4 regions of the Brevibacillus nigriterrae genome follow, and region 3 is predicted to be linked to each of the others. Evidence: riboswitches for the same ligand, from Rfam matches in the RefSeq annotation. Region 3 holds a riboswitch; each other region holds the start of a gene.
What was found. A riboswitch is a leader RNA that binds a small molecule or an ion and turns the genes downstream of it on or off. The one in region 3 is predicted to bind cyclic di-GMP.
Positions count from the first base shown of each region.

Region 1: another riboswitch for cyclic di-GMP. It lies ahead of ACPW7N_RS21465 (methyl-accepting chemotaxis protein); the one in region 3 lies ahead of ACPW7N_RS10830 (S1C family serine protease).
Region 2: another riboswitch for cyclic di-GMP. It lies ahead of ACPW7N_RS10655 (methyl-accepting chemotaxis protein); the one in region 3 lies ahead of ACPW7N_RS10830 (S1C family serine protease).
Region 4: another riboswitch for cyclic di-GMP. It lies ahead of ACPW7N_RS15735 (sensor domain-containing diguanylate cyclase); the one in region 3 lies ahead of ACPW7N_RS10830 (S1C family serine protease).

Region 1 covers NZ_JBNCMT010000035.1:20,706-25,633, reverse strand. The annotation lists gene ACPW7N_RS21470 (hydrogenase maturation protein) at 1-1,215, opposite strand, end outside; gene ACPW7N_RS21465 (methyl-accepting chemotaxis protein) at 1,239-2,750, opposite strand; cyclic di-GMP riboswitch class I at 2,926-3,011, opposite strand; gene moaA (GTP 3',8-cyclase MoaA) at 3,311-4,315, opposite strand; gene tatA (twin-arginine translocase TatA/TatE family subunit) at 4,312-4,530, opposite strand; gene ACPW7N_RS21450 (4Fe-4S dicluster domain-containing protein) at 4,558-4,928, opposite strand, start outside.
Region 2 covers NZ_JBNCMT010000011.1:125,411-130,338, reverse strand. The annotation lists gene ACPW7N_RS10665 (hypothetical protein) at 140-1,405, opposite strand; gene ACPW7N_RS10660 (hypothetical protein) at 1,402-2,031, opposite strand; cyclic di-GMP riboswitch class I at 2,287-2,371, shown strand; gene ACPW7N_RS10655 (methyl-accepting chemotaxis protein) at 2,462-4,027, shown strand; gene coaA (type I pantothenate kinase) at 4,105-4,928, opposite strand, start outside.
Region 3 covers NZ_JBNCMT010000012.1:16,932-21,859, reverse strand. The annotation lists gene ACPW7N_RS10840 (aminotransferase-like domain-containing protein) at 1-1,283, opposite strand, end outside; gene ACPW7N_RS10835 (DMT family transporter) at 1,422-2,321, shown strand; cyclic di-GMP riboswitch class I at 2,497-2,585, shown strand; gene ACPW7N_RS10830 (S1C family serine protease) at 2,697-3,719, shown strand; gene ACPW7N_RS10825 (stalk domain-containing protein) at 3,737-4,928, shown strand, end outside.
Region 4 covers NZ_JBNCMT010000020.1:92,297-97,224, forward strand. The annotation lists gene ACPW7N_RS15725 (cyanophycinase) at 1-973, shown strand, start outside; gene ACPW7N_RS15730 (short chain dehydrogenase) at 1,115-1,714, shown strand; cyclic di-GMP riboswitch class II at 1,881-1,963, shown strand; gene ACPW7N_RS15735 (sensor domain-containing diguanylate cyclase) at 2,014-4,928, shown strand, end outside.

The DNA of each region.
Region 1 (4,928 bases), on a different contig from region 3:
CAGAATGACTCCACCCGCACCAGCATTACCCTGCATAGCTGAGATAACCAGATGAGAATTTGTTGTGATAATTTCATGAACCAAATCATCAATTGCATTGATATTCTTCCATGATTCATCTGCAGGACTCTCAGCAGCTTCAATCACGTTAAGATGGATACCGTTTGACCAAAAATCTGATCCACCCATTAATACAATCACTTTTGTATCTCTTTTTAAACAAGCACGATATGCTAATCGAAGCCTGTCACACTGTTCCGTACTCATAGCTCCATTGTAGAAATCAAAGTGTAAATAGCCTACTTTGTTTTTCTCTTCATACCAGATTTCTCTGTATGTTCGACCCTCGTACTCATCGTCGAAAGCTAATGGAGATTCAGCTATATTGCTTAACTTATCCGCTAATGCAAGAAATGCTGGCACTTTAAATGTGATGCTATTATCGGTGCTTTTTCTTTTCAGATGAGTAATCCAAATCGCTCCATCACCCGTTGCCCTGCAAATCGCATCATCACGCCAGGCAATTATTTCGCCGGGGTTCCCTTTTAACACATCTTCTTCATGTGCTCCAAATAAATAATATTCTTCTCCGTAAATCTTATCCAACACACCGGGTTGACTATCTCCACTGCGAATTTTCTTTGCAATTTGCTCTGTACCCATAGACCAATCAATTGCTCGATCAGCTTGCTTCATTGTGGGCAGCAAAGTTCCTTTTACATCCTCTTTACTGTAATCAAGTGGTTCCGGTTTAAAATCACCTTTTTCAAATCTCTCGACCGCCAAAAGCAATCCCTTCATAGCTGCTTCTGTAACTTCATGTCTGTACAAATTACTCTTGCTTGCATTTCTCATTTTGAAATTAACGGAAGCCCAAATGTCCCCAGCATCCATCTCTTCATTGGCTTGAAGTAAAGTTACCCCCCATTCACTTGCACCATGCAATATCGCCCAATCTAAAGATGATGGCCCTCGGTCACCCTTGATCCCAGGGTGGACAATGATACAAGTGTGATTACGCCAAATCACGTCAGGTATTGCTTTTTTTAACATCGGGGCAACAATTAAATCAGGTTTGTGTTTTTCAACTGCCTGAATCATTTCACTATCCCCAATGGCCAGATATACATCAACCTGATGTCCAATATTGGTAAGTTCATCATAAGCTCGTCGACTCATACTGTTATGAGCTGTAGTTAGAAATAGGATTTTCATTACACTCACTCCTCTAGGCATGTTTATAACTTCAATTCTTTCGTCTTTTCAATCAAATCTTGTAGTTCGAACGTAATCTCGTTAAGTGTAGAAATGAGAGTAGAAAGATTCTCCACAGATGATAGTTGCTGTTCAGATGAGGTTGCTATATTTTGAGCGTTAGTTGATGCTTGTTCTGCAAAAGATGCCATTTCTTGAATAGATGCTAATGCTTCTTGTGCTCCACCTGAAACCCCTTCCGTTGAGTATGATATCCTCTTAATTTGATCAGCTACTTCATCAATAGACGTATGTATTCTTTCAAATATTTCTCCTGTTTCCTGCACAAGCTCTAATCCGGCTTTTACTTCACTGATCACTTGATCCATGGATTTCATGGATGTGTTCGTCTCCGATTGGATTGTCTGAATAATACCAGCAATCTTGCTTGCAGAGATAGCAGATTCCTCAGCTAATTTTCTTACTTCATCCGCAACTACAGCAAATCCCTTTCCGTGCTCTCCCGCTCTTGCTGCCTCGATAGCTGCATTTAATGCCAGTAAATTCGTTTGCGAAGCAATATTTGTTATTAATCCGACAATTTCCTGGATCTCTCTTGAACGATTATCCAACAATTTAACTGTCTCAGACGTAGTGTTAACTGTGTCATTGATCGAACTCATCTGCTTGACTGTTTTTTGTATCATCGCATCACCATGTTCAGCCTCATGTGTAGTCGTTAATGACGCTTTTGATACAATCGTTGACGTTTCTGTAATTTGTTGAATATTTAATGCTACTTCTTCGATTATCTGTGCACTATCAATAGTTTGCTTTTTTTGGATACTAGCACCGCTCGAAACCTCTTGAATGTGGGAAAATATCTCCTTGATAGCCATTTGATTCGATTCATAATTACTCTTTAATTGAGAAGAAGCATTCATTAGTTTTTCAGTGGTGGAAGACAATTTTCTTATGATTCCACTTACTATTTGTTGACTCTGTTCCTTTTCATCCAAGACATCAAGCAATTTCTGCTTTTGGATTGTTTGCCAAATAATTGCACCAGAAGTCCCTAATAAAAACAAAGCATGGATAAGGACCATTGAAAAAGAGTACTGCATGTTCCCAAAAACATATTGACTAAAGAGAAAGTAACCAGCAATATGGTGAATCGCAAATATCACAGTCATGATCAATGTTAATTTGATACTCTCGTAGTAACCTATTATTGCTACTACCATAAAAATGGAAAAATGATACTCTACCATCCCATCGCCACCAGCAATCATGGAGATACTGCTAAATGTAATGGTAAGTGTATTGAAAAGTGGAATGAGCGGATGATCTTTATTGATCCGGTAAAGCACAATGGTAACGATAAATAATATCATAGGAAATACAAGGAAACCGTTTGTTACTAAACCTGATCTTTCAACATTTGAAACTTCCATATGCTGAAATAAATTTACTGAATGATGAAGAAAATGAACAAGACCTGAACACAGTAAAACGATTGAAGACAAAATCAGTATAAGGCGATTCTTAACACTCATTAACACTTTCATCTCTCCCAATATTTATTTATTTCAAACACAACTTGGTTTGATTGAAAAAGATTTTTTGACTTCTTTCGCCAATCTGACATCTTCTTGTTGGAAAAATAGATAAGAGTGAATGTTGAAAATAAAAAAGATGACTATCTAAGAATAGCCATCCTCTTATCAGCTATTCGGCAACCCGGCTATCGTGGCTCATAGAGCTTTAGACCCGTGGCTTTGCGTCCTCACCTTTCAATGAGTTTGCCTTTGTCACTAGTAAAATTTATAGATAACAATAGGAAAGATTAACCATTTATCATCTGAAATATAATAACATTTTACAACAATAAACGACAGTAAAAAAAATCACTTTATTATTAAATTTACTTTTTTGCCACAAGTTGTATTAATTGCAAATTTCACCGTTGGCCTTTATTGAATTAGAAGATAGTCATGTTCAAGATATATTATGTAGGAGGCGAAGATTGATAAAGCTAACAAGGGGGAGCGAAAATGAAAGAAGCATAAGTCTGCCATTCAGGCAAATTTATGCTTCCAATCGAAAGAAAGATATTTCAACCACCAATATAATACATTTCTATCTTTTTTTCTTTGTTTGTATAATGTAACCGTTCTTCAGAATACCGGTCAGTCCGTCCATTCCAAATTTCTTTTACAGAGGATACAATTTCTTCGAGTGAAGCTCCTTCTCTCATTAATTTGCGGAGATCAAATCCTTGGTTGGCAAACAAACAGGTATAAATCTGTCCATCAGCAGACAAACGAGCCCGTGTACAGGTTGAACAAAATGCATTCGAGACGGAAGAGATATATCCAATTTCAGCTTGGGTCCCCACATGCCGATAGCGCTTCGCCACTTCTCCAAAATACCGGGATGTGACTGCTTTTAGAGGATACTGGGCTTGAATCCGATCATGAATCTCCTGAACAGTGACCACTTGATCCATATTCCAACCATTTGAATTTCCAACATCCATAAATTCAATAAACCTTAACGTAATTTTGTGCTTTTTAAAAAAATGAACCATTGGTATAATTTGGAGATCGTTCACATCCTTTTGAACGACCATATTCACCTTTACCTCAAGCCCCGCTTCTTGCGCCGCAAATATTCCGTTTAAGATCGTACCGACTTTGATGTTTCTCCCGTTCATTTTTTGAAAAACGGAATCTTCCATTGCGTCTAAACTTACATTCACCCGCTTTAATCCAGCCTCTTTTAACGCTTGAGCATACAAGGGGAGATAATAGCCGTTTGTCGTTAAAGCAATATCGTCAATTCCGAAAATACCAGATAATTTTCTGATTAAATCTGCAAGGTTTTTCCGAAGTAAAGGTTCTCCACCTGTGAGTCTTAATTTGTTCACTCCAAGATGCGCAAACGCCTGAACAATTGTTTCGATCTCATCAAAAGATAATAGTTCCGTTTTGTTCAGGAATGTTCGATGGGCATACACTTCTTCCGGCATACAGTATGAACAGCGAAAATTACATTGGTCAATGACGGAAATACGTAAATCCTGAAGAGGCCTCTCAAGAGAATCGAGCAGGCTATTCATCTTTGTTCTCGGCTTTCCACAGTCGTTGTGATATTTTTGACTGGCTGTTCTTTCATTTCTTCCACCACATCTGATGTCAACTCACGAGTCGATTTTTTAAACTCTTTTAACGTTTGACCAACCGCTCGTCCGATTTCAGGCAATTTTTTTGGGCCAAATAAAACCAATGCAAGAATCAGAATTAAAATGAGCCCAGGAATACCAATACTGGTCATGAAATTCACCCCTCGTATAAAACTTTCTTAAAAAAATCCTTTGCGCTTTGTGCACATCACACATATTTCGTCGTGTTCCCTCAAAGTGGCAAACGAATGATTGCAGACCCCGCACTGCTTCTGATAAACGGGATATTGAACAGAGACAGCAGGCGCAATACCATCTTCTACCGAAATAGCATGCTCAGGACAGATATCCACACACAACTGACAAGATGAACAGGCTTGTGCCGAAATACTGAAACCTGTTTCCGACAGCTGAAGACATTGTCGCTCACAAAGCCTTTGGCAGGCAGCACATAACGTACAAGTCTCAAGGTTAAGCGAGATTCTGCAGAATTGATAATCAGGATAATACTTGGTCAAGTCCAAATCTTGCTGATTAAAGCGCCATTTTG
Region 2 (4,928 bases), on a different contig from region 3:
TAAAAGTACCATAGTTTCTTTTTACTTTCTGTAGCACGGACTACAAATTACCAACTGAGTAATGAATAAAAAACACCTCCACTTCAATCGTCTGAGAAACGAAAAAGGGAGGTGTTTGTTGTTAGTTTGTCCAGATTCACTAAATTACTGCCAATTTCAGCTTTGCAAGGAAGATAGTGAATTTGTTATCCAAAGCAGTTGATTCAGTTTTGCCGTAAAGTTTAGACTTTAATCGCTCCATATCTGTATCTGAAATTTTTAGCAAACTGTCCTTGATAGAACCTAAAATGCTGTTCAGTTTTTCAAGAGAAAGCGCCTTGTCTCCTTTGCCAAAAGTACTTTCTTTATATCGTTTATCAAATTCCCGCTGCAAATCTGCGTTGTCAAAAGTGATATTTACCTTCTTTTTATTGCCCATTGCATCAATTACATAAAAACTGGATGAACTGGATTGACCGTTGGATAAGCGCACGGTGAGACTTGCCTTATGATTTCCTACCATAAATTCAAACTTTTGTTTCCCGGCGGTAAAGAGCGAATCGGCAGATGGTGGTTTTGGCGGGTAGTTATGATTGTTGACCTGCTGGTAGATTAAGTTGGAATAGCCTTGTCTCAGCGTATTTAATTTGGCTTGAGCGTTTTCGAGTAATGTCGTCTTGATTCCCGTGGGTGCATCTGAAAGAGCAGAGGCTAACTCATCGGATCGAGCAGTTACCCATTTGTTCAATTCCACTAGGTATTGGTCAAGTTTGTCTTTCGAAATAAAGCCGGATTCGTTTTTGATCGCAGATTCCATATTTTGCAGGTAATTGCTGCCCGTGTAGGATAACTGCTTATCCCAATCCGTGTATGTCGTGCGTGCATCAATGGTTAAGATCCGATTGGCGATAATCAGATCCTCGACGTCAGACCATATTTCTACATCCAGTTGATTGATTAAATTTTCTCCGTCAAGCCATAGTTCGGCAGCTTCATCCGATGTAATTAATAGGTCTTTCTCTGCCTGTTCAAGTCGTGTAGCCAAATCATCCAAGCTGCTTTGCAGCCACTCCATATGCTGATTTAATAATTCTGGCACCTCATCATTATTGAACCCATTTCGATCCTCATCGAGGCGTCTAAATACCGATTCAATGTACTGATTCTGGCTTTGAGGAAGTGATTGCAACCAATTCTCGTAAACTGGATTTACAGGGGGTGGTTCCTCCGAAGAAGCAAGAGCCATCCTTGGAGCCGAATAGGTGCTGAGGTTTTCGTTTGTACTGTCTGTATAACTGCTTTTTTCATAGATGGCAGCCAATTCACCTGAATTACTGGATTGTACTGATTTGCTTTTCTCTGGTGTAGGACTAGAAGTAGAATAAGTACGGCTAACCGTATTCACATTCCCATTCGAAATTCTCACAGTAAAGCTCCTTTCACCAATCGTTTTGCCGCTTTTTTTACAGAACTTTTGTTATGCTCGGAGTAATCCTGGGCAAAAGGGAGGATTTCTAATCCGAGCGAAGGGCAACTCTTGACAACATGACACAGATTGACAAGCACACGTGCCAGATGTTTTTCGTTCCATAAGGGAAGTACACTTTTGAGAATGGGGTAAACTTCTTGTGCAGTATATACGCTTGCCTTGGCATAGTTGCCCAAACAATCAATGGCATAATCTCGTACAATCGTACTTTTGTCTCCTTGAATCATATCAGACAACTTTGACAGGACAGGGGCAATCTGTTCTGGAACAAGTGGTGCGATCAGGGATATGGCATGCATAGCCTCCCACCGCACACGAGTTGATTTGTGGTTGAACAGCCCAATTAACTGGTCAGCAAAGCTGGCAATCAGCTTGGGCTTTTGTTCTGCTACCTTGGTAAAAACCTCTGCACAGTCCCCAACAAGGGCTTGGTCACTGCTAGTTAGCCCTTCGCCAAGCACCAAAAGCAGGTCTGGCTGTTCTACACAGTGAGCGGCAACATGCCGATTGGATGCCTCTGTTTGATCGCCTGTTTGAGAGGAAAGCTGAGAGAGAATCGTCATCATGAATCTCCTATGTCTGGAATATATCTCTAGTTTACCATCTTAACAAAATATGACAAAAAATTTTTATCGACCGAAAGAAAAAAAGGGGGCCAATGCCTCCTTTTTTTCTTATCAAGATTTACTTAATAGCAGAAATTTTCTTATCGTTCGACAAAAAATTCAAAAATATGTAACAAAATTGTTTGAAATGTGGTTCAATAGGGAATAGGTATTTATACTTATAGCAAGGTAATAATAATTAAAAATTAACATGCTACGAAAACGCAAACTCTGTCGAAAGAGGAGGACGCAAAGCCACGGGTCTTTGGCTCAACCAAGTGATAGCCGGGCTACCGAATAGCGTTACATACCAATGTAATCTATTCCTGTAATGAAAAGCTATTCTTCAAGGTACTCATGACAGCACTATTACTGGGAGGAAGGATTTATGAAATTATCGGTTGGAAAAAAGTTGTATGCAGGCTTTATCATTGTTCTTCTGTTAGCTTCTTTCATCAGTGCAATAAGTTTCTATCAGATTTCAAACCTGGATACCACGTATAAATTTTTATTGGATGACCGTGTAAAAAAGGTAATTCTCGTCAAAGACATGGTTTCCGAGCTGAGAGAAGAGTTCAAAAGCATTCGAGGTTACCTGCTTTCTGATAATCCGAAACAGTTGGAGCAGTTTAATGAAGCCAAGAAGCGGTTTGATAATTTGTCCAAAGAGCTTGATCCAATGCTTACCCTCCCGAAAGGAAGGCAATTATTTGCGGATTTGACGCAAATAAGCGATGAGTATGCTGCATTTTCTACGGAACTACTGGCATTGAAAAAGGCAGGAAAAAACAAGGAGTACAGCAACCTGATAGCAACAACAGGAACTGACTTGGGGAATCGATTCGCTGCCAAGGCTGACGAGTTCATCTCGTACCAACAGGAACTGCTCGATCAGACTCTCCAAGAAACAAACGAAGACGTTAGCTTCAGTAAAACCCTATTGATTACGGTAAGTGTGACCGCGATCCTCTTGGGGCTTGGCATTGCCTTTGTCATGAATCGTGCCATCAGTGTGCCGGTAACCCGGATGTCACAAGCAGCACAGGAAATCGCATCTGGCAACCTTACCATTGAAGACATCTCCGTAAAAAGCAAAGATGAGATCGGTGATTTGGGTCAAGCCTTTAATCAGATGAAACTGAATCTGCAGGTTCTCTTGCGACAAGTAGGAGGAAATGCAGAGCAGGTAGCAGCTTCAGCAGAAGAATTAATGGCAAGCAGTTTGCAGACCAGTAAGGCAACCGAACAAATCACCAGCTCCATGATGGAGATGTCTAGTGGCATCGAGGAAATTTCTGCGAGCACCAATGAGGTAACAGTGGCTTCGAATGATGCATTGAAGGTTGCTAAAGAAGGCAACGAAAGCATCCATCAGGCAATTAAACAAATGAATGCAATCAGCACAACCGTAAATGATCTGGCGAAATCGGTAAAAGGCATGGGCGAACAATCGACAGAAATTGGTCAAATTGTGCAAGTTATTAATGGTATTGCTGCCCAGACCAACCTGCTTGCACTGAACGCAGCGATTGAAGCGGCGCGAGCGGGCGAACATGGCAGAGGATTTGCGGTGGTAGCCGATGAAGTGCGCAAGCTGGCCGAACAATCCTCTCGATCAACCGAGCAAATCGGCAAGATCATCGCTTCCATTCAGCATCTAACTGATGATGCAGTCCGTTCGATGGAAAAGAGTCTGAACGAAGTGAATACAGGAATCAATCTGGTTGAGCAATCAGGAGAAAACTTCGGCAAAATTCAAGAATCAGTGCAGAGTGTAGCAACCCTGATGATGGAGTGCTCTGCAGCATCTGAGCAAATGGCTGCAAGTACGGAGGAAGTTTCTGCCGCGGGACAAGAACAACTGGCTTCCATGGAAGAAATCTCAGCATCGGCAACTGCTTTAGCCAAAATGGCAGAACAGTTGAACATGGTTGTTGCGAAATTCAGATACTAAACAAGAATTCGATATCGTCATACGAAAAAATCCCTTGGGTCAACCCAAGGGATTTTTGTGTAATACGAAAGGAATTTTTACGTTTTACGCAAGTGAATAGCGGAAATCAGATGATTGGCCCCTTTTTCCAGAATCAGATCAGCCCGGGTACGTGTAGGAAGGATATTCTCTACCAGATTAACCGCATTGATCTCACGCCATATTCCTTCCGCCACTTGAGAGGCTTCCTCATTTGTTAATGTTGAATAACGATGGAAGTACGATTGGGGATTGGCGAAGGCAGTATGACGCAAGATCTTGAACCGCTCTACATACCAGCGGGAGATGTCCATTTCATCAGCATCCACATAAATGGAGAAATCAAAGAAGTCGGATACGAACACCTGTGGAATCTGACTGGATTTGTTGCCAGAATCCGTTTGCAATACATTCAACCCTTCTACGATCACAATATCTGGTTTCTCAATTACCAGCTTTTCGTCAGGAAGTATGTCGTATGCCAAATGAGAGTAGACAGGTGCTTCTACCCGTGAGCGCCCCGATTTAATGTCCGCAATACATTGAATGAGGCGGCGAATATCGTAGCTTTCAGGAAATCCTTTCCGCTTCATCAGCCCTCTTTGCTCCAGAATCCGGTTTGGATACAGAAATCCATCAGTGGTCACAAGAGCTACCTTCGGATGGTTTGGCCAATGGGAAAGCAATGCTTGCAGGATTCGGGCGGTTGTGCTTTTGCCTACTGCTACACTGCCAGCAATTCCAATGATATAAGGAACTTTTTCCGTCTTATTTCCCAAGAATTGATTGGTTGCCCCGTGAAGCTGCTGGGTCGCTCCCACATACAAATTGAGCAGACGGGAGAGGGGGAGATAGATTTCTGTAATCTCTTTCAAGGAAAGAT
Region 3 (4,928 bases):
AGCTCATCAGGAATCGGCTGATGGAGTTGACACCAGATATGATAACTTCCTTCGGGCTGGTTCCAGATCGCTTTGTCTGACAGATGCTTGGACAGCGCATGGAGTGTGGTATCACGCCTTCTGGTCAAATGGCCTCTGATTTGCAACGTTTGCTTTTCCCAGTGTCCTTTTGCCAGATAAGCAAAGAGCAATCGCTGGGCAATGGAGCTGGTTCCATAGTCCATCTGCTGCTTGGCATCAGACAGCCTCTCAATGACGGTTTTTGGGCCTGCAATCCAGCCAATGCGCAGACCGGGAGATACGGTTTTGGACAGCGAGCCGATATAGATGACGGAGCCATTCTTCTGGTCGATTGCTTTGAGTGGAACAGGAGGAATTTCGCTGTGATTCAGTGTAATGGTACCGAATGCATCATCCTCAACAATGGGGATACGCAGTTCCTCACAGATTCGCAGCAATTCCTTGCGACGGGATAAAGAGAGTGTTGTCCCGGTTGGATTGTGGTAGGTCGGGTTGGTGAAGATCATGCGAATCCTGTGTTTTTTGTACAACGCAACAATTTCATCGGGTTTGAGGCCCTCCTGATCAACAGGCAGACGGTGAAGCCGAAGTCCTGCTGAAACAAACAAGGGCAAGGAATAGGTGTACGAGGGGCATTCCATCGCAATGGCATCGCCAGGGTTCAGCAAGCATTGGGTAATGATATGAAGGGCTTGCTGTGCGCCTGATGTAACCATAATTTCTTCAGGTGTGATTGAGATAGAAAAGTGTTTTTTCAGATGAAGAGAAATCGCTTCCCTGAGATCAGGGTCTCCTTTTGGATGCAAATAGTTGAGCGATACTAAAGAAGTTTCTTCTCGAAGCAGACCCTCCAAAATGGATGCAGGCATCAGTGATGGGGCCAGCTCCGCTTTTGCTAAATTAATAATGGAGCGGTCCATGGCAGCTTCTCGCACCTGTTTGACTAAAGGCAATGCAGGCAGGAATGTCCCACCACTCGTGTAATGCTGCCAATTTGGAATATTGCGAGGCGCAACACCCCAGTGGTGATGAGTAACCCACGTTCCACTGCCCTGAGCGGAAGTGATCAGGCCGGTTGCACGCAATTCTTCATAGGCAGCCGTGACTGTGCTGCGGTTCACCTGAAGGGCTCCTGCAAGCTCTCGTTCCGTTGGCAAGAGAGCACCAGGAGCAAGCTCACCGCACATAATTTGCTCTTCATAAAAACGGGCAATTTGTTTATAAATCGGTTCATTCGCTGATTTATCCGGTTTCCACTGCATTGGTTTGGCCTCACTTCCACTTTAAATCAAAATTGGCTGGTTACGAGATGAGCCAATTGGTTGGAGACATAGATACTCTTTCACTTTACCATATAAGATAACCAATGGATGATAGGGAAGTGGAGAAGAATGGCTCACATGAGCAATGAAACAAAAGGAATGATCTACGGGTTACTCGGTGTAATTGGATTTAGCCTGACATTGCCCACGACCAAAATAGCAGTCTCCTTTTTTGACCCGATTGTTGTTGGCTTAGGCAGAGCGATTATCGCTGCCATTCTTGCTGCGATTCTTCTCTTGATCCGACGAGAGAGGATTCCTTCCGCAAAAGAGCTAAAAAGCTTAGGCATCGTATCGCTAGGCGTCATTGTCGGATTTCCCTTGTTGTCTGCCTGGGCAATGCAACGAGTTCCGGCTACGCATGGAGCGATTGTACTGGCACTCCTGCCATTGGCGACAGCAGGTGCAGCCACTTTTTTTGCAGGTGAGAGGCCATCTCGCAGCTTCTGGCTGGCAAGTGTCGTAGGAAGCTTGGCTGTACTGGCTTATGCCGTCTATTCGGGTGTGGGTCATCTCCAATTGGCTGATCTAGCCTTGGCAGGTGCGGTAGTGGCAGCCGCAATCGGTTATGCAGAAGGCGGTAAATTAGCCCGAACGATGGGGGGCTGGCAGGTCATCAGTTGGGCACTAGTCATTGCATGCCCGTTCCTGCTTATTCCGGTAGCCGTCCAGTTACCTGCTAACCTATGGCAGGCTCCCATGGACGTTTGGATCAGTTTTGGATATGTCAGTATCATTAGTCAGTTTGTCGGATTCTTTGCCTGGTATCGTGGCTTAGCTCTCGGAGGGGTGGCAAGGGTAAGTCAGACACAGTATCTGCAACCGTTTTTCACAATCGTTGGTTCGGCGATCATTCTGGGTGAAACAATCACATGGGTCTCGGTCGTTGCTGCAATGATTGTAATTTCGGCAGTTGCGAGGGGAAAGAATGCGCCTGTGAAAATAGCAACTCCAAGTCAAAAAGCCTCTGTAGGTTAACCTGCCTGCATAGGCTTTTTGACTTAATTGTTAATGTTGCCTCGAGAAAGGCGAATCATTGTTCACGAATATTTTACATATTCAGCCTTTTTTCGAATGTAATCGACATAAAAGTGATAAGTGTCACTGTGAAATGTTGTTAATTTTGTTACTATTCATTGAAATATTTCGAAGTTATCGAACAGGGCAAACATATCCGAAAGGTATGGACGCAAAGCTACGGATCTAAGGTTCTCATCGGACTAAGATAGCCGGGTTGCCGTTTACTTTACTGATGTAACAAAGAGGTAGATGGTGAAGGCTATAGGTGTATAGTCTTCTTTTTTTATGCTCGATTCCCTTCGAAACCAATAAATAGTAGAAAGAAGGAACCGTATGGCGGGAGAGAAAAACAGTCGTCTTATTCCATTCATCCTCTTGATTCTGATCTTGGCAATCGTTCAACCTGTTGCAGCAGCAGGCTCTACCAATGCGAGCAAACCTGTTGTGTACAGTGTCACAGATGTAATCAAAAAAATCTCTCCAAGCGTGGTAGCCATCATCGGAAAGCCCGAAGAAGATGGTATTCCGCAAACGAAAGACCGATTTAACCTGATGCACGGCACAGGCGTCATTATTAAGGCGGATGGCTGGATTGTTACCAATGCTCACGTGGTAAAAGAGATGAAGCAAATTATCGTAGTAACGGCCAATGGTACGCAATATCCTGGACAAGCCACTCATATTGATGAAGAAAGCGATTTGGCTCTTGTCAAAATAAACGCCAAAGCTCTACCGACAGCGACCTTGGCGCCCAAATTGAATGTACAAGTTGGCGAGACAGTTGTAGCCATCGGAACGCCGATTTCATTTACTCTGCGCAACTCCGCTACTGTTGGGGTGGTCAGTGGAGTGGATCGCTCTGCTTTTTCTACCTATCGTTTGCTTCAAACAGATGCTGCGATTAACCCGGGTAATAGTGGAGGCCCACTTGTTAATTTAAAAGGGGAAGTCGTTGGCATCAATTCGCTCAAATATGTGTCAGTCGGTATTGATAACCTTAGCTTCGCCATTCCATCCGATACCGTAAACTACGTCCTTTCCCATTTCTTTACCTATGGAAAAGTGAAAAGAGCGTACCTGGGAGCGGAACTGGAAGAGAGCTGGGCAGCAGTAGTTGGTTTGCCAACCAATGAACCGCTTACGGTCAGCTCGGTAGAACCGGGTTCTCCAGCAGATCAAGCTGGATTAAAACCGGGTGATCTGGTTTATTCCATCGACAAAATCAACATCACCACATTGGTTGATTTTAATGAACAACTGAAAAAGTACCTTCCGGGAAAAAAAGCCGTTTTGATGGTTCAATCAAATGGTGATCTTGTCCAGCGAACGGTTACTTTTGCAGAGTTTAATAAATAAAAATGGGGGAGCGAGAAATGAAGAAATTTTTATTATCGATGGTGAGTCTACTGCTCGTATTTTCGCTTACTGGTGGACTTGCATCGGCTGATTCCGTAACCATTAAAATAAAAACGGGCAGTAATTCAGTAACAATCAATGGGGTTCAATCAACTGTAGAAACACCCTATGTACAAAACGGGCTAGCAATGGTTCCGCTCAGTGTCATCACCAAAGCATTTGGAGCAACACTCTCCTTTGACTCCAAGACACAAACAGTCGGACTGGCTTATGGAAGCAAATCGATCCAGTTCAAGGCTGGCAGCAACAAGGCAAAAGTGAACGGGAAAGAAGTAACACTTCCTGTTGCACCGCAAATGAAAAACAACACATTGATGGTTCCATTGAAATTCGTAGCTGAAACATTGGGCGCAACGGTTTCCTATGACCAAAATACGAAAGAAATCGTGTTAACGGGGAACAGCGCAACTGCCACTACTCCTGGGAACGGCTTTAATGAAGATGTAGGAAAAACGAAAATTGGCGATAGCTACATTGGTTGGACCATGAGATATCCGTCAGGTCTTGTGAAGAATGACCAAAGCTTTAAAGGAGATTGGGTCAGCTTCAAGGATGCGAAGGACGAGTATGAGCTTCGTATTTTCATTGATGAAGAACAGCCAGAGAACTACTCAAATGACGGATTGGTGAAGGTGCTACTTGAGGGTATGGAAGGTACCATTCTCTCTAAAGGGTTCGTGAAAGAAGGCAACCTGCAGTATGCAAGGGCCGTAACCAAAGAACATGGGGATTCAATCACAGAACACCGTGCCTATCAGAATAAAGATCGAATTTTCTATATCATGCTTACCGTAAACAAAGAGGATAACTTTAAAAATCCATTGAAATACCGTGCTTATAAAGATTTGTTGGACAGTTTCACAGCTTCTTTTGACAAAAATGATAAAACTGTTAAAGATATTTCTGGTGTAAAGGATAATTACCGAACTTATATTGATGAGAACTATGGATTGACTGTCAAAATCCCAGCAAAATGGGAAAAAAATGATCTAGTAGATTATCATTTCTTCCAAAATGAAGACGGTACACAAGTAGTAAAAATTAAAACAACCTCCATAACCGAAAATGATACTTTGGACGAGTGGATCAAACGCCATGAGGAAAAATATCGAGATGCTTTTGTTGAAGAGTATTTGGAAGTTGGCAAGG
Region 4 (4,928 bases), on a different contig from region 3:
GCCAGCTCCTTACTCGTATTACACCCACGGCAACGCAACAGACGTCTCTACAGCAACTTCGTTCGGAGAGGTGTTCATGGGGGGAAGCACTGATGTAGATGAAGCATTTGTTTGGATGAGTGAAAAGGCAAACGGAGGTGACTTTCTCATTCTCCGTGCTTCGGGGACAGATGCCTACAACCCTTACATTTATGACCTTGCACAAACAGCCGGAACACCTTTGAATTCAGTAAATACTTTGATCGTAAATGATTTGGCAATAGCGGGTTCCCATTCTTTTGTCATCGATAAAATCAATCATGCGGAAGCCATTTTCTTTGCTGGTGGCAATCAAGCGGATTACGTAAATTTCCTGAAAGGTACTCCAGCATTAGACGCCCTCAATAATCGAATTGCCCAAGGCATTCCGTTTGGTGGCACGAGTGCCGGGCTGGCTATTCAAGGAGAACATAGCTATGATGCAATTGCCACCAAGAGCAAGACCCTTGATTCTCCTACTGCCTTGAATAATCCATACAATTCACTGATTTCCCTGACCCATGGCTTAATTGAGACACCGGTCAATGGGCACCTCATCACAGACAGTCACTTCGAACAGCGTGATCGAATGGGGCGCTTCCTTACCTTCCTCGCCAGAAATATTCAAGACGGCTTCGAAGCCGCTGACCAGGCAAAAGGCATGGCGGTGAACGAAATGACAGCCCTTCTCGTGGAACAGGACGGAACAGCAACGGTAGTTGTGCAGCCTGGGGCTACTAACCCGGGAGTGTACATGGCTCAAAGCAACCAGGCTCCATCCGTATGCCAAAATGGCACACCGCTAACCTTTACCAATATTTCGATTTACAAGCTGACAGAAGGAGATAGCTTCAATCTAAATACTTGGACCGGGTCTGGTGGATTGTCTTACAGTGTGAACGTGAACAATGGTGTAGTAACTTCGTCAACGGGCAATATATATGGAACAGAATAGCTGCAGGTAATGACTGGTCGCCTTGTCTGAAATAATGACGGGGCGGCTTTTTTATATGTGGAATAGACTGTAAAATCTCTTTACATAGCATACAGGGGTATAGTATTATCAAAACAAAAAATCTCAACTAGGAGGCAAACTATGAAAATTCTGTTACTTGGTGCAAACGGGACGATTGGGAGTGCGATTCAAAACGAACTCCAATCCAATAATGAAATCATCTCAGCAGGAAGAAGCGGGGCCGATATTGCAGTTGATATAACGTCACCAGAAAGCATTAAAGCGATGTATCAAACCGTTGGCAAAGTCGATGCCGTGATTAGCACACCGGGTCAAGTTTTTTTCGGACCGCTTTCGGAGTTAACGCCTGAAAACAACGAGATCGCAATCCAAAGCAAACTGAAAGGACAAGTTAATCTTGTTTTACTGGGAATGGACCATGTGAACGATGGGGGGAGCTTTACGTTGACGACCGGAATTACCATGGATGATCCGATCAAAGGCGGAGCATCAGCAGCCATGGCCTGTGGAGCAATTCGAGCTTTTGTCCAGGCTGCAGCAATCGAAATGCCACGGGGTATTCGGATTAACAATGTGAGCCCCAATGTCTTGGTGGAGTCATTTGAAAAGTATCGTCCGTATTTTCCCGGTTTCGAACCTGTACCTGCCAGCAGAGTAGCCTTGGCTTACCGAAAAAGCGTGGAAGGAGCTCAGACAGGACAGACCTATAAAGTATACTGAATGGCATCTCCTGCTTCCGGTTGGATTGACGAAACAGGCAGCCGATCTGTAACTGGGGCAGTGAACGAACAAAAGTATCAGATTTTTAACAATTACTTAAAATGAATTGTATTTTTAAAATCGAAGTAGTATAAAAAGAGTGTAGTTCTAAATAACTAGGTCTAATTACATAGAGGAAGCGAAGAACAGATATCTTTACTTGGGCGCTTAGATATCTGGGAGCGAGTAGCGCAACCGACCTACAGTTTTGTAGGTCTTTTTTTTCTCAAGCAGGTTTCAATCAAGGAGATGAGTTCATCATGGATTACGCTGTTTTTGTTACGATTGTCATTACTTCATACGTTTGCTTAACTGTATGGTTGAAGCGCATCCTGAAGGCAAGAGGTTATGAACAAAAACAGATTATGGGTCGATCCCAATCGTTCATCTGGGGCTTGCTTGCTCTCGTTCTTCTCTTTGGCTGGTTTTTTGTCAATCAGGCAGAAGAGGATGAAGTGGCAAAAATCAAGACACCGCTTGAAGGATTGGCCCCTGTTTTCTCCAAGATTCTGCAGGATGAAGGACATGCTCGTATACAGTTGGATACGCTCCCTTCCGACGCCCTGTATCAGCGAATGTCTGACCAAATGATCGAATGGATGAAGCTGTACCCATTTATTGAAAGTGTCTACACGATTCGCAAGCTGCCCGATGGAACGAATGTCTTGGTTGTTTGTCCGGAAGCTGACCTCAACGATAATGGCAAAATTGACTCGAGATTGGAACTTGCTGTACCGATTGGTGAGACATATCCCAATCAGCTTGCTGAATTGGAGCTGGCATTCAAAGGGGAGAGAACGTTACAAGAGACACCGTATACAGATAAATGGGGTACATGGATCAGTTCATTTGCACCAATTTATGATTCCTCTGGTAACGTAGAATCCGTACTGGGGATCGATTTTGATTACAATGAGTGGAAAGTGCGGATTGCTCATGCCCAGTTGCTTCACATGTACTTCTTGAGTGTTCCGCTAATATTATTGATCGGGTCGTATTGGATGGCATTTATGCACAGACTCAATGGCTATCAGATCATGGAAAGTCAACAACGTTACCGCCATTTGTTGAAACAATACCGAGGATTGATAGATGTATCACCTGATGCCATCATGGTTCATAATGGAAAGTTTCTGTTTGTGAATGAGAAAGGACTGCAACTGATCGGAGCAGAAACGGAAGATCAAGTACTCGGGAAAGATGTCCTGGATATTATCCATCCTGATGATAAAGAGATCATTCTCCAAAGAATCAAAGTCATTTACGATACCGGGGAAACTCAGCCACTGCAAGAAGTCAAGCTGCTTACATTGGATAATCAGATTCGTTACGTTGAAATTGCTTCAATACCCATCAAATATAACGATCATTCTGCAATCCAGGTGATTGCTAGAGATATTACGGAAAAGAAAAACATGCAGCAGGCCCTGCAAAAAAGTGAAGAGCGATTCCGAAAAATATTTGAAAAGGCCGGAATCGGAATTGGATTGCGCAAGAAGTCAGGAGAAGTCATTGAAATCAACCCGGCGTTGGAGAAAATAACTGGATTTACTCGCGAGCAACTAAAACATCTACCGATCTCCGCTATCTCAGAACCTGTGCAGCCGGAAGATGAGCTTTATGAAGAATTAATTAGTGGGAAAAGAGATTCCTATCAAGTTGAAAAATTATATTATCGCCCGGACGGACAAGTTGTCTTGGGAATTCTTACCGTCTCCCTGTTTCCTTCTGAAGATCAAACAGAAGATTATATCATCGGGCTCGTTGTAGATATTACAGAACAAAAAGAGATGCAAAAACAGTTAAGAGACAGTGAAGAAAGGTATCGTACGCTTGTCGATTATTCACCGAATGCCATTGTCGTTCACGATGGGGAAAGTTTTCTCTTTGTGAATCCTGCATGTGTAACGATCTTGGGCGCATCCTTCCATGATGAATTGATCGGACAGCCGATCATGGAGCGAATTCATCCAAACTATCGAAAATTCTCACAAGAGCGGTTGGAACTGTTACAGAAAGAAGCAAAGGCTTTGGATTGGAGCGAAGAGAAGTTCATTCGTATGGATGGAACAGTTATTGATGTAGAGGTCATGTCAACTCCATTTATTTATGAAGGCAAGCCTGTCATGCAGACAATCTTTCGAGACATCTCGGAGAAGAAGAAAGCAGAAGAAGCGTTGCACAAAGTTCAGGAGCAGTACCGTTCCGTTGTGGAACACGTGAAGGAAGTAATCTTCCAAACCGATGAACAAGGACACTGGACGTTTTTAAATCCTGCCTGGGAGGAGATCTCCGGGTTTCCCATTGCAGAAAGCTTAGGTACTTCCCTCCTTGCCTATTTGCATCCTGACGACAGGGAACGCAATCAACAGTTATTCCTGCCATTGATTGAAAAGAAACAGGATTACTGCCGACAGGAAATTCGCCTCCTGACGAGACAGGGAGGATTCCGGTGGATCGAGGTTTTTGCCCGTCTGACACGGGATGAACTAGGCCAAGTGATTGGTACATCGGGCACACTCAATGACGTGACCCAACGCAAAGAGGCTGAGGATGAGATACGGAGAAGTGAGGAGCGTTTCCGTTTGTTAACGGAGTATTCGAGTGATCTGATTACCTTGATTGATGGTAAAGGAAAAATACTCTATGCCTCTCCTGCTTGTGAAGAAATTCTGCAGTATAAGGCAGAAACCGTTGTCGGGGATGATCTGGAAAAGTATATCCATCCCGATGATTATGAAATGGTAAGGGAACATGCCAACAAGATGGTTCGGGATGATTACAGCGTCCTTACCTATCGGGTAAAGCGAAACGACGGAGAATATGTCTGGATTGAATCGTCTATCAAATTGTGGAACAAAGATGATCAACAGGATATACAGTATATTTCGGTCAATCGAAATATTCATGAACGCAAGCTGGCAGAACGAAAATTGCAAGAGGCAAATGAATTGTTGCAGCAACTGTCTACTATTGATGGGTTGACAGGTGTTTCCAATCGGCGTACCTTTGATGAGAAGATCACTATTGAATGGAATCGCTCCTTGAGACACTCATCTCCTTTGTCCTTGATTATGATGGACATTGATTTTTTCAAGGCGTATAACGATACTTACGGCCATCAAGGCGGAGATGAATGTTTGAAAATCGTAGCTTCCACAATAAAAAATTCAGT